2 linked regions of the Laspinema palackyanum D2c genome follow. The protein of the gene in region 1 interacts with the protein of each later gene in a pairwise test. Links are inferred from orthologs where the notes say so. Each region holds a gene or a part of one and is shown on either strand. Other genes may lie near its edges. The genes, in order: NG795_RS23905 and NG795_RS25655.

Evidence for each region.
Region 2: the proteins of NG795_RS23905 (region 1) and NG795_RS25655 interact in binary tests that used the Escherichia coli proteins (3 or more experiments, as listed by UniProt). The link is inferred for Laspinema palackyanum D2c from one-to-one orthologs.

The regions. Positions count from the first base shown.
Region 1 is NZ_JAMXFD010000029.1:47,670-54,224, forward strand. Bases 1,955-4,871 are described here. They hold NG795_RS23905 (sulfate/molybdate ABC transporter ATP-binding protein), read right to left. Parts: upstream 3,960-4,871; coding sequence 2,949-3,959; downstream 1,955-2,948. Other genes in these bases: cysW (sulfate ABC transporter permease subunit CysW), read right to left, coding at 1,955-1,955; cysT (sulfate ABC transporter permease subunit CysT), read right to left, coding at 1,955-2,799; NG795_RS23910 (sulfate ABC transporter substrate-binding protein), read right to left, coding at 4,047-4,871. Also shown: heterocyst differentiation master regulator HetR, read left to right, coding at 1-747; more of cysW, read right to left, coding at 1,077-1,954; more of cysT, read right to left, coding at 1,948-1,954; more of NG795_RS23910, read right to left, coding at 4,872-5,093; NG795_RS23915 (NIL domain-containing protein), read right to left, coding at 5,219-5,569; NG795_RS23920 (sulfate ABC transporter substrate-binding protein), read right to left, coding at 5,651-6,555. UniProt on the Escherichia coli protein: Part of the ABC transporter complex CysAWTP involved in sulfate/thiosulfate import. Responsible for energy coupling to the transport system.
Region 2 is NZ_JAMXFD010000035.1:40,997-47,532, forward strand. Bases 2,080-4,977 are described here. They hold NG795_RS25655 (glutamate-5-semialdehyde dehydrogenase), read right to left. Parts: upstream 4,246-4,977; coding sequence 2,914-4,245; downstream 2,080-2,913. Other genes in these bases: NG795_RS25650 (DUF4864 domain-containing protein), read left to right, coding at 2,327-2,782; NG795_RS25660 (zinc metalloprotease HtpX), read left to right, coding at 4,614-4,977. In the rest of the region: phosphate ABC transporter ATP-binding protein PstB, read left to right, coding at 1-543; NG795_RS25645 (CBASS cGAMP-activated phospholipase), read right to left, coding at 940-1,944; more of NG795_RS25660, read left to right, coding at 4,978-6,329; NG795_RS25665 (3'(2'),5'-bisphosphate nucleotidase), read left to right, coding at 6,412-6,536. UniProt on the Escherichia coli protein: Catalyzes the NADPH-dependent reduction of L-glutamate 5-phosphate into L-glutamate 5-semialdehyde and phosphate. The product spontaneously undergoes cyclization to form 1-pyrroline-5-carboxylate.

The sequences.
Region 1 (6,555 bases):
ACCTATTTGGAGCAGGATGAGAACCTGCGAATGACAGGTCATCTGCACCATATTGAGCCGAAGCGGGTTAAAGCCATTGTTGAGGAAGTTAAAGAAGCCTTAACAAAAGGCAAGCTCTTAAAAATGCTGGGTTCCCAGGAGCCTCGCTATCTGATCCAGTTTCCTTATGTGTGGCTGGAACAGTATCCGTGGAGACCGGGACGGCCCCGCATTCCGGGCAACAATCTGACGAGTGAAGAAAAACGTCAAATTGAACGCCAGCTTCCCAACAATATTCCCGATGCTCAACTGATCAACTCCTTCCAGTTTATGGAATTGATTGAGTTTCTGCACGCGCGATCGCAGGAGGATTTTTCGCCAGACAGACGGATGCCTCTTTCTGAAGCCTTAGCAGAACATATCAAGCGGCGGTTGGTTTACTCGGGAACGGTGACGCGGATTAATTCCCCTTGGGGAATGCCCTTTTACGCCCTGACTCGGGCTTCTTATTCTCCAGTAGATGACCAAGAACGCACCTACGTTATGGTGGAGGATACCGCACGATACTTCCGCCTGATGAAGGATTGGGCAGAACGGCAGCCGAAAACGATGCGGTTGTTGGAGGAATTGGATATCCCCTCTCATCGCATGGACCAAGCGATGGAAGAGTTGGATGAAGTCATCCGCCAATGGGCCGATCGCTATCACGAGGAAGGGGGTGAACCCATGTTGCTCCAAATGGTATTCGGTCCTCAAGAAGAGTCCTAGAGTAGCATCGGGCTTCCCCTCGTTCAATCCTTGCTGAATGGGGAAGGAATGCCCTCTACTTCAAGCGTCAATCAGTGTGTTTCGGATCAATGTGTTTCGGATCAATCTAGTTTAAAGTCTATAAATCTCCTTTAACGCCCCTTTATAGGGGCGAAATATTGGGGATTTACAGAAAAAACTTCGGCATTGAACCGAAGTTACAAAGATTCCAGAAAGTGGGTTTATTTGAGAGTTTAGAAGGGAGAAAAAGCCCAATTAAACCTCCTAAAGCTAGTTTCTAAGGTGAAGAATTGAGCGTTGGGAGTGACCGGGCGATCGCCGGGAAAAACTCAAGCTTTGCGAATACCGATTGGCCTAGAACTCCCCTGTTGACGCTCTAAAATTTCTTTCGCAACTAAACTAATCAATCCTAGACAGGCTAATAGTGCCGCTGCGGAAAATGCCGACTGGGTTTGATACTGTTTATAAGCTTCTTCTACAAATAACGGTAACGTTTGGGTTTTTCCAATTAAGTTGCCAGAGACGACGGCAACCGCACCAAACTCGCCCATCGCTCGGGCATTGGTTAAAATGACTCCATACAGCAGTCCCCAGCGGATATTCGGTAAAGTAATGCGCCAGAAAATTTGCCAATCATTTGCTCCTAGGGTTTTTGCTGCTTCTTCCTGTTCGGGTCCGGTTTCCTCTAAGACGGGAATCACGGAACGAGCGACAAAGGGGAGAGTTACAAATAAACTGGCAATGATGATTCCCGGTAAGGCAAAAATAATCTGAAGATTGGCCGATTGAATTAGGGGACCAAACCAGCCATTGCGTCCATAAAGTAGAACAATCATCAACCCAGCGACAACGGGTGAAATGGAAAAGGGCAAGTCAATGATGCTCACAATAAACGCTCGACCGGGAATTTTATGGCGGGCGATCGCCCATGCCGCGCATAATCCAAATAGGGTATTAATCGGGAGGACAATCGCAGCAACGATGACGGTGAGCTGAATCGCGGCTAAAAAGTGAGGATCCCTAAAGTTGGTAAAGAAGGGGCCAAACCCGCTTCTAAATGCTTGATAAAAGACATTCAGTGCAGGAATGAAGAGAACCAGTGCTAAGTAGGCGATCGCTACCCCAATGGCAATTCTCCGCACCCATTGTTCTTGCTTTTTTGAATGGCCACTCTTCTCTACGGGCTGATTACTGATTGGTTTAAGCATACCGTCTTCCCCAAGCTTGCACGAGATTAATTGCGAATAAAATGGCCAAAGAAACTGCTAACAGCACAACGCCTATCACTGTTGCTCCATAGTAGTCATATTGTTCCAGTCGTTGAAAAATTAAGACCGGGGCGATTAAATCCTTAAACGGAATATTGGACGCCACAATCACAATTGACCCATACTCTCCCACCGCCCGGGAAAATCCCAAAGCCACACCAATTAAAATCGGTGAAATCAACTGCGGAATAATAATCCGCCAAAAGGTTTGAGAATTAGAAGCGCCCAAACTCCAAGCGGCTTCTTCCACTTCTGACTCTAGTTCTCTTAAAACAGGTTGCACCGTTCGCACGACAAAGGGAAGGGAGATAAATAACATGGCAATGCCTACTCCGAACCGGGTAAAGGCAATTTGAATCCCAAACGGTGCAACCAGGGAACCGATCCAACCCGCTGGACTATAAACCGTGGCGATCGTCAAACCTGCTACTGCTGTGGGCAAGGCAAAAGGCAAGTCAATCGTTGCATCAATAATCCGCTTAAAAGGAAAATCATAGCGCACTAAAACCCAGGCAATTAAAGTCCCAAATACGCCATTAATCAGCGCAGTAACAAAAGCGGTAACAAAGGTGACATCATAAGCAGACAGCGCCACGGGACTGGTCGCAATTCGCCAAAATTCACTGGGGTCTTTTGTCGCAGACATCCACAACAAGGCAGCCATCGGCAGTAACAGCATGATGCTAAGATAGCCAATCGTGATCCGCCAAGGCCAAGACAGATGGAGGAGGCCACCGAGGGAGGTTAGTAATTTCTTACGAGGATTATTGAAGGAAATTGCCATAATAAGCTTGATATTATTGTTGCTCTTTATTAGTGAAATCAAACATCCCTAAAACCTCAGATATTTTGGATGGCCAATATTTTTATCTGTTTTAATGGGGGGTGAATAGTAACCATTTAGGTAGGACATTGTTTTTATTTTTAATTTAGTTAATAAACAGCAGAAAATATTCTGGTTTCTTTTGGTTTGACGTAAACCTCCTGATTGGCTTCAATTTGTAGTTCATCATACCGCTCTCGACTTAATTGTGCAGTCAGAATTGCCCCAGATTTCAACACCAATTCTAATTGAATCTCCCATCCCAAATGAACCAATCGGGTTACTTTTGCAAAAACAAAGTCAGGTTCCGGATTGGTTCTAATTAATAAATCATGAGGACGCAAAAATATTTTGTCCGAGGGTGAAATCTGAGACTGAGTTGTACAGAGTCCTGAATTAATAGGAAGAACATTCACCGGACCAATAAAACTCATGACAAACGAACTGGCGGGTTGATCATAGATTTCGCTGGCGCTTCCTACTTGTTCCACCCGACCATTGTTCATCACCACAATTTCATCGGCGACTTCCATCGCTTCTTCTTGATCGTGGGTGACAAAAACCGTGGTGACATGAACTTCATCATGTAAATGTCGAAGCCAAGCTCGCAGTTCTTTACGAACTTTGGCATCTAAGGCACCAAAGGGTTCATCTAGTAACAAAACTTTGGGTTGTACGGCTAAGGCTCTGGCTAACGCAATCCGTTGGCGTTGACCCCCGGAGAGTTGCGCCGGATAGCGATCGCCTAATCCTTGCAGTTGGACCAACTCCAACAACTGCTCCACCCGTTCACGAACTTGGGGCTTGGGAACCTTCCGAATTTCTAAAGGAAAAGCAATATTTTTACGAATGGTCATGTGTTTAAACAGGGCATAATGCTGAAACACAAAGCCAATATTTCGCTCCTGGACCCGGACTTGGGTCGCATTTTCTCCGGTTAAATAGATTTCACCTTGATCCGGTGCTTCTAGTCCGGCAATCAATCGCAGTAAGGTCGATTTCCCGGACCCAGAAGGTCCTAAAAGGGCAACCAGAGAGCCGCTCTTAATGTCGAGGTTGACCTGATCAAGGGCCAAAAATGAACCAAAATTTTTACAAACGTCCTGAATTAAGATTCCCATGATTACAACTTGCGGGGTGAAGTCAATAAAAGGCTGGATTAGAGAGCATCATCGGATTCAACGGATGACCTTCAAACTGATGCGATGTTAGGGACGGTAGAGACTCGCTTGAATCTCATCAAAAACTGCCCCTTCGTCAAAAAACTGTTGTTGTACGGCATCCCATCCGCCCAAATTTTCAATGGTAAAAGGGCTGTTAATCTGGGGAAAGCGATCGCCTTGATTGCTCTCCACTGTGGGTTCTACCGGGCGAAACCCGTAGCGCGCAAAAACGGTTTGGGCTTCTGGGGTAAATAAATATTGAACAAATGCTTCAGCCAGTTCCCGATTCCCATGTTTCTCGACATTTTCATCAATTACCGCGACAGCATTTTCGATCGCAATATTAACCGGAGGGACAAAGTAAGACCGGGGGCGATCGTTCAGTCCCGCTAAAATCATTTCATTTTCATAGTTGACCAACACATCTCCCTGGCGTTGCTCCACAAAAGCATCGGTTGCTTCCCGAGAGTCTTTAGATAAAACCACTGCATTCTCATACACTTTCTGGGTAAATGCTCGCGCTTCCTCTGGCGTTCCTCCGGCTTGGGTGACGGAGCCCCAAAGCGCTAGAAAACTCCACCGCGCACCCCCAGAGGTTTTCGGGTTAGCCAGAACAATCTGGACATCATCTTTGGCTAAATCCGCCCAGGTTTGAATGCCTTTGGGATTATTGGGTCTAGTGGCAATTGTTGCCACAGAACGAGTAACGATGGAATTATTGGGTGCTTCTTGTTCCCAACCGGGTTCAATCAGTCCGTCTTTTTCCAGTTGTTGGATATCCAAGGCTAACGCTAGGGCGACGACATCAGCATCGAGTCCGTGGAGGACCGTGCGGGTTTGGGTCCCGGAAGGGCCGTAGCTTTGGCGAATCACCGCCTTGCGATCGTGTTGCTGATTCCAAGTTTCTAGGAATTGGGGAATGATTTCTTGATAGGCGGAAGGGGTCACCATATAGGAAACCAGGGTCAGTTCCAGGGGATTACCATTGCCCAGATTACCTGTGCAGGCAGCGATCGCCAGACTTAAACTAACTCCCGATAGGAAAACAACGATCCACCGGATTAAGAAATTTGGGGACAAAAAGCGACTCATTTTCACCAAAAGCCTAGGTAGTTTAGCAAGAATAATGAAGAAGTTTAATAGAGCCGAGGGCAGGTGGAGCAAGTCCACCTTATCCCCTGCTCAAAATCATCTTCCGTGAATTGATCTCCTGGCAATTACCAGTTTTCTTCATCAGGGTCCGTCGATTTACTCCAAATTTCTACATCTAGGTCGTTCAGATAAATCATTGCACTATCAATCTGGCCTTGTTTTCCTCGCAGATCGAGGTCAAACCACCCATCATTTTTGATATTAGCTGACAACAAGGCTGCATTCAGGTTAACAGTCAATCCATAATCAGAAATCAGGCGAGAAATAATCGGTTCCTCTTGATACTCTTTCGGAATCCGAATCCGAATTCGTAGGTGTGTGGGTCGGGAGTCATCATTTGCGAGGTTTAAAGACTGAGGTTGGGAACCTAGATAACTCCCGTTTAATTGAGCGTGATAATTAGAGTGAGTTGCCATATATTTCTCCGCTTGAGCTAATTTTATCTATTCGTCAATAAGGTTGGGAATCAAATGTTGTAGGGGACTTGTGATGCTCTCTTATCGTCTGACTTGGCTCAAAATTGTGTCAAAGATAGCGCCATCGTCAAAGAATTTAGTTTGCACTGTATCCCACCCCCCCAAATCAGCAACGGTGAACAAGGTTTGGATCGGCGGAAATTGATTGCTAAATTCAGCAGCAACATTCGGATCTACAGGCCGGAATCCAACTTTTGCAAATTCCCGTTGAGCGCTTGGGGTAAATAAATATTGGACGAAGGCTTCCGCAACTTCCCTGGTGCCATGTTGATCCACATTGGCATCAACCACGGCAATGGGATTATCGATAGAAATATTCACCTCGGGAATCAGATATGGAAGTTCTTGGCCGTTTTGTTTCGCCAATATCACTTCGTTTTCATAGTTGATTAAGACATCCCCTTGACCCTGCTTGAAAAAGACGTCACTGGATTCCCGAGCATCTCGGGGAAGGACGGGGACATTTTGGAAGACTTGGCGAGTAAATTCGTTGGCAGTGGTATCATTCCCTCCGGTTTGGGTGATGGCACCCCAAAGACCTAAGAAATTCCATCGCGCACCGCCAGAGGTTTTGGGGTTAGCAGTAATCACGCTGACATCATCTTTGGCTAAGTCTTGCCATCTGTTGATACCTTTGGGGTTACCGGGTCGGGTAACTAAAGCAGCGACGGATTTATGGACGATCGCATTGTTAGGCGCTTCTTCTTCCCACCCCGGTTGAATCAGTCCGGCTTTTTCAATTTGTTGGGTATCTAATGCCAGCGCTAAGGCAACGATATCGGCTTCTAATCCATCAATGACGGCTCGGGTTTGGGAACCGGAACCCCCATAACTTTGGGTAAAGGTGACTTCTTGGTTATGTTCTTCTTTCCACTGCTGTGCAAATTGCGGAATGATTTGCTCATACGCGGCACGAGTGACGGCAT
Region 2 (6,536 bases), on another replicon or contig:
GACCCAGTAGAGGTTCGTCGGCGGATTGGGATGGTGTTCCAAAAGCCGAATCCTTTCCCCAAATCTATCTATGACAATATCGCCTATGGAGCGCGAGTCAATCGGTATAAAGGTAATCTGGATGAATTGGTTGAAACTTCATTGCGTCGCGCTGCTTTATGGGATGAAGTAAAAGATAAATTAAAGTCCAATGGTTTATCTTTATCCGGGGGTCAACAGCAACGGTTATGTATCGCCCGGGCGATCGCCATTAATCCAGAAATCGTTCTCATGGACGAACCCTGCGCCTCCCTCGACCCGATTTCAACGATGAAAGTCGAAGAATTAATGCAGGAACTCAAAGAAAACTACACCATTGTGATTGTTACCCACAATATGCAGCAAGCCTCCCGGTCTTGCGATTATACGGCGTTTTTCAATGCCCAAGCCACCGAAGATGGGAAGCGCTTTGGCTATCTCGTTGAGTATGATAAAACGGAAAATATTTTCCAAAATCCCCAGCAAGAAGCGACCCTTGAGTATGTGAGCGGACGATTCGGGTAAAGGACCGAGTTGTGAATCGTTGAATGGGGGTTTTAGACTGAATGATTCCAGATTCCCCCAACCGAGGCGATCGCTGAGTTCCAACTCCTATAATGGTTCGAGTATTGAGGCTCGTACCGCTCCATCTCTCCTTGACCAATCTTGAAAGGGTCAGGAGTTTTTTATGGTTATTTTTCCCTGGAAAGGGAGGTCCGATTTCTGGATTAGCCCGCGCTTCTCGGGCTTCGTCCGCTGTTGTCCCCGCCCTTTCCTTACGGAACGCTCATAGAACAGGGTGCGGGTTTTTATAGACCTTTGAAAACCAGATTCCGTCTAACCCTGCATTCCCCAATCAGGATCTATCCCCCTTGAGAAATGTCCTCAACGAGGGGCAGTTCATGAACTGCCCCTACAAAATTACCGTTTATAGCGTTCCTGAATATGAATTTGAGGAGGTTCAGATTTCCTCAAACACATATCCAAGCATTCCACCACTTCCACCAAGTTCATGTAGGCATCAGCCGCTTCAACTAAATTGTTGATATTCTCCTTGCTGGCATCGTCCATATCATCACTCAAGGGTTTATGAATTAACCGGCGATCGAGGGGAAATTGGAGACGAGCATAGCGAGATTTATCTCCAATCACATAATCCGTGATATAATGATAAACTTCACAAGGTGCATCGGTCATCACTTTAACGACGCGCCCACCCCAAATCCATTGCAGAGTCCCCCAAGAGCGAGCTTGTTCCCAGGGAATTACTCGCGTTGCTGCACCTGTTCCAATGGAAATCACTTCCAAATCTTCTAAGCGATGACCTAGGCGGATGGCTTCTGCCACAGCACAAGCGGTGGGATTATTCGCCGCTAAACCGCCATCAATGGCCGACATCACCTCTCCATCAATGACTAATCGGTGTGCGGGAAAGAAGGTGGGAGCAGAAGCGGAACAGAGGCAAGCTTCCCAGACTGGAACGTTAGCAAATTTCTCTTTCCAGCTTTTAAAAATGATGGGCGATCGGCTGATGGTATCGTAGCTGGTAATTAAGAGTTTCACCTGGTTAATATCGGACAACCGCTTATTGCCCAATAAATCTTTGAGCATTCGGATCAGTCCGTCTTCGGAGAACTTAGGCGCAGAAGGGCCATGCTTTAAGAGTAAGGGCAGTCGCTTGAGGGTCCACCGGCTCTTGTAGGGAAAGACTTTTTTAGACTTTTTCCGGTAAAGTTGGACAATATCCTTGCAGGGAATTCCCATCGCGATCGCAGCACCCACCATTGATCCCGTAGAAGTTCCCGCAATTAAATCAAAATGATCTCGTAGCGGCAACTGCAGTCGTTCTTCAATCCGTTGTAACATTCGCGCCGCTAATACACCACGAATTCCGCCACCATCGATGCTCAGTATCCGATAAGTCATCGTAACTTCTCCTGATATTTGAATTGGGGATAAGGGGTAAAAGGGTTAAGAGATTTTACCCCGTCTCGGTGGGGTTCCCTCGTCTCATGTTCCTTTATTGATACTTCTGTTCCTTCGCCCTAATAGCCACTGTACTAACTCTGCACAAGAAATCCGGAAGATTTCCGGATTCGATACCCTGAAGTGGGGGGGAATTTTTGCAGTTACAGACCCTCCCAGCGATCGCCTCCGACCCCCCACCCCTAAACTGAAACCCTTGCTATAGCGGCTTTTTTATGGTAAGACCAGACAGGGGTTATCCCCTTTGGGGGTCTGTTTTTGGGGATAACCCTTTCCAATATTATTTGTTTTGTCATTTCATTGGTTATTTGAGGAGTGTACTGTGGAATCCTTTCAACCTTGGTTATCTTATGTGGGAATTGGAGTCGGTGTAATCCTTGGGGGAATCGTCCTGATTTGGATTACCGTTTCCCTGATTATTTTTTCCAAAACTAAAGGATTACCCCAGGCGATCGGGGCCTTTTTTGCTCAAATTGCCCAAGGGGATGTCAATGGGGCCTATCAGTCCACCAGCGATCGCTTTAAAAGCAAAACCTCTAAACAACAATTTGCTAAATTCATCAAAACCCACAAACTCAATCAGTATCAGCGCACTACCATGTCAATTCCCACAACTGAGGGGGAGGTTCACTGTCTGGATGTCACCGTGATTTCTAAAACAGGTCGGGAAGTTCCCGTGCAAATGAAACTGGTTAAACAAGATAAAATTTGGACAGTTGATGATTTAACTTATCAGTATATTAGCAAAAAAAATGCCCCTGCCGCTACCAAGAAATAATCGGATTCCCTCCCGGGGATTGAGGGGATGAAACTGCCGAAAATCCCTGAAAAAGGGGAAAGCCGGTTTAGGGACGGTTCCCTCAAAACCAGCTTTCCTCTGCTTAGTCTAACCGGGCGATTTTCTCTCCCTTATTGAGATAAATTGCGATGGGTGAATGGTTTTGCCTCGGGACCGGAATAGGTTGCCACTATTTGACCATTTCCGACTAATTGATATTTGTAAGTGACTAATCCTTCCAGTCCAACGGGCCCTCGGGGCGGCATTTTTTGGGTACTAATTCCGACTTCGGCCCCGAAACCGTAGCGGAATCCATCAGCAAAGCGGGTGGAACAATTATGGAAGACTCCGGCAGAGGCAACTTGAGACAGAAACAGATCTGCAGCGGATTGTTCTTCGGTGACGATCGCATCGGTATGACCCGATCCATAACTGTTGATATGAGAAATTGCCTCTTCTAAAGAATGGACTACTTTAATCGATAAAATCAAATCCGTATATTCAGTTTTCCAATCCTCTTCTGTTGCCGGTTCCCAATCCTTCAAATTGGCGGTATTTTTCAGGATATCTTGACTTTTATCATCCAAGCGTAATTGCACCTGACGTCCTTGGAGTGCAGCAGCAACTTGGGGTAAAAATTCTGGGGCGACTGCCTCATGAACCAGCAAGGTTTCGATCGCATTGCAAGCTGCCGGATACTGAGTTTTAGAATCCACGGCGATCGTCACCGCTTTTTCCATCTCTGCCGAGGCATCCACATAGAGATGACAAATTCCCTCCGCATGACCCAGGACCGGAATGCGCGTATTGTCCTGGACAAAGCGCACAAAATCATTCGACCCTCGGGGGACAATTAAATCTACAAAATCATCTAATTTTAATAACGCTAACGTTTCTTCCCTCGTCGTTAACAACTGTACCACATCCGGATCAACCTCCGTCTGGGCTAACCCTTGGCGAATCGCTTTGACAATGGCTGCACAAGAATTATTGGCCTCTTTCCCTCCTTTTAAAATCACCCCATTGCCGGATTTAATTGCCAGGGCGGAAATTTGAATCGCCGCCTCGGGACGGGCTTCAAAAATCACCGCAACTACCCCCAATGGTACAGAAACTCGCTTGAGAATTAAGCCATCATCCAGTTCCCGATGAAGCTGAATCTCGCCAACGGGATCCGGGAGTTTGCCCACATCTCGAACTCCGGCAATGGTTGCCTCTAGTTTGGTCCGGTCCATTTTTAGGCGGTTGTAGAGGGGTTTGGAAATGCCTTCCGCTTCGGCAAATTCACAATCTTCCCCATTTGCCCTGACAATGGACGAGGCAGCAGATTGTAAAGCTTGGGCGACTGCCTCGATCGCCTGATTTTTCGCCTCCGTAGAGAGTACCCCCAATTTCCGGGCGGCAATGGCTGTAGATTGAGCAATTGTAACTAAATTGTCCGAACCAATTTGCATCGATGTCATGGTAATTTTATCCCGTAGATTTTCCGGTTAAGACTGTAGTTTTTGACACCCATCCTAGGCCCCAGAATCGGACGGGCGATCGGCACTTCTAAAAGAGGTGATGGATTAATCCCAGACACCTCACGCCTCATCCCCTTGAATAGACGCGATTGAACCCAAGGGTGATGAAAGTTTGACTTTAACCAACGGTCTTAACTTTTTTCATGCTATAGCCAATTCTTTAACTTTTGTGGAGTTTTAGACCAAAAACCCGGACTTGTAGGTTATGACAGAAAGCAGGGAAAACTTTCCCCAGGGCCTTGACAAAATCACCAAGCTTTGGGCGTTTTGAACCTGTTCATTGTGTAATCGTGACATGGAGAGTGTTTATGGCTGAATCCTCTTTCCCGAAAGCGGGCCGTAGCGGTACTACAGGGGTCAAGCTGACCATGACCGGAGTCGGAGGCAATCTCGCCTGGGCTTCCCTGGTGACCATGACCCTTATGTTTGGCATGGTCTTCGTCTTGTGTTTAGGCGTTTCGTTGATTCTTAACAGTGAGAATCCAGGGATGGGCTTAGGAATCGCGATCGCCGCTACCCTCGTCTTTAATATCGTCGCCTTTTTCCTCTCCCCTTGGATTATGGACTTAACCCAGCGGTGGCTATATGGGACTCGCTGGATCGACCTCACCGAACTTGATCGCAAGAGTCCCGAGTCTGCCGCAATTATCCGCCAGATTTGTGCTGACAACAAGCTAAAACAACCGCGTTTGGGGATTATCGATGACCAAAACCCTACCGCCTTTACTTATGGATCTCTCCCCAATAGCGCCCGTTTAGTCGTCAGCGAGGGACTCTTTACCTATCTCGATGATGATGAAGCGGCCACCGTCTACGCCCACGAACTGGGCCATATCGTCCATTGGGACTTTGCGGTGATGACGATCGCCTCCACCCTGGTGCAAATTACCTATTTAATTTATGTGTTTGCCCGTCGGATGGGACGTGGGGGGGAAAAAGCCAAAGATATTGCGGCGCAAGTGGCGATGGTGGCCTATATCTTTTATATAGTGGGAACCTATTTGCTGCTGTACCTCTCGCGAACTCGGGAATATTTTGCCGATCGCTTTGCTGCCGAATCCACCGGCAACCCCAACGCCCTCTCGCGGGCACTGGTTAAAATTGCTTACGGGTTAGTCGAGGAAGGGCAAAAAGCCACAGAACCCAGCCGCTTAGTGGAAGGAACTCGGGCATTAGGCATCTACGACCATAAAGCCGCCACCTCAACAGGCACCACCTACCGGATTTCCAGCAAACCGGACCAAATTGGCCGAGTGTTTCTCTGGGATATGTTTAATCCCTGGGGATGGTGGATGGAGTTGAACTCCACTCACCCCTTAACCGGCAAACGGGTTCGCGCCTTAAGTACCTACGCCGAACAGTTGGGACTAGATATCGAGTTCGATATGGGTCGGATTATGGGAGAAGGCAAGACTCTGAGTAAGAGTAAATTATACGGCAGTTTTGTGGGGGATTTATTCCTCTATACTGCCCCCATAATTGGATTGTTTGCAGGGGCGATCGCCTGGTTAGTCTTACCCCTACCTGGAGGAGACTTTGCGCCTCTCGCCTATCCATTACTGGGCTTAGGAATCGGCCTTTTGGTGAAAACCTTTGTCATGTTTCCCAACTTCGATCGCGCCCCAGAAACCGATATTCTCACCTTAATGGCGGACCCCTACGCCAGTCCCTTACGGGGTAAACCGGCTAAACTCAAAGGCGAACTAATTGGGCGGGGAGATGCTGGATATGCCTTCGGGTCGGATTTGAAACTCCAAGACCCCAGTGGGTTACTATTTCTCCGCTATGCCTCCCGGTTGGGTCCGATTGGCAATTTCCTGTTTGGCATGAAGAAGGTGAACAGCCTGATTGGAATGCAAGTTCATTCCTTGGGTTGGTTCCGACGGGGAGTGGCCCCCTGGATGGATTTGATCCAGTTAGAAACTCAGAATGAGACCCAGGTGAATAGTTATCATCGCTTCTGGTCCTTTTTAATGAGTGGCGGGATGATCATCGGCGGAATCGTTTTACTGTTTATCATTTAATCTGACTAGACTTGGGATTAGCTACAGTCTAAAGTTTGTAGAGACGCGACGTCGCGTCTCTATTTGTTTGAAGAGGTTTAAGATGTCATACGAACGGGAAAAACAAGTTGCCATTGATGCGGCGATCGCGGCTGCTAAACTCTGCCAAGCAGTCCGCCGGGAAATTCCGGTGGCGATGGAAAAAATTGATAAAAGCCCCGTCACGGT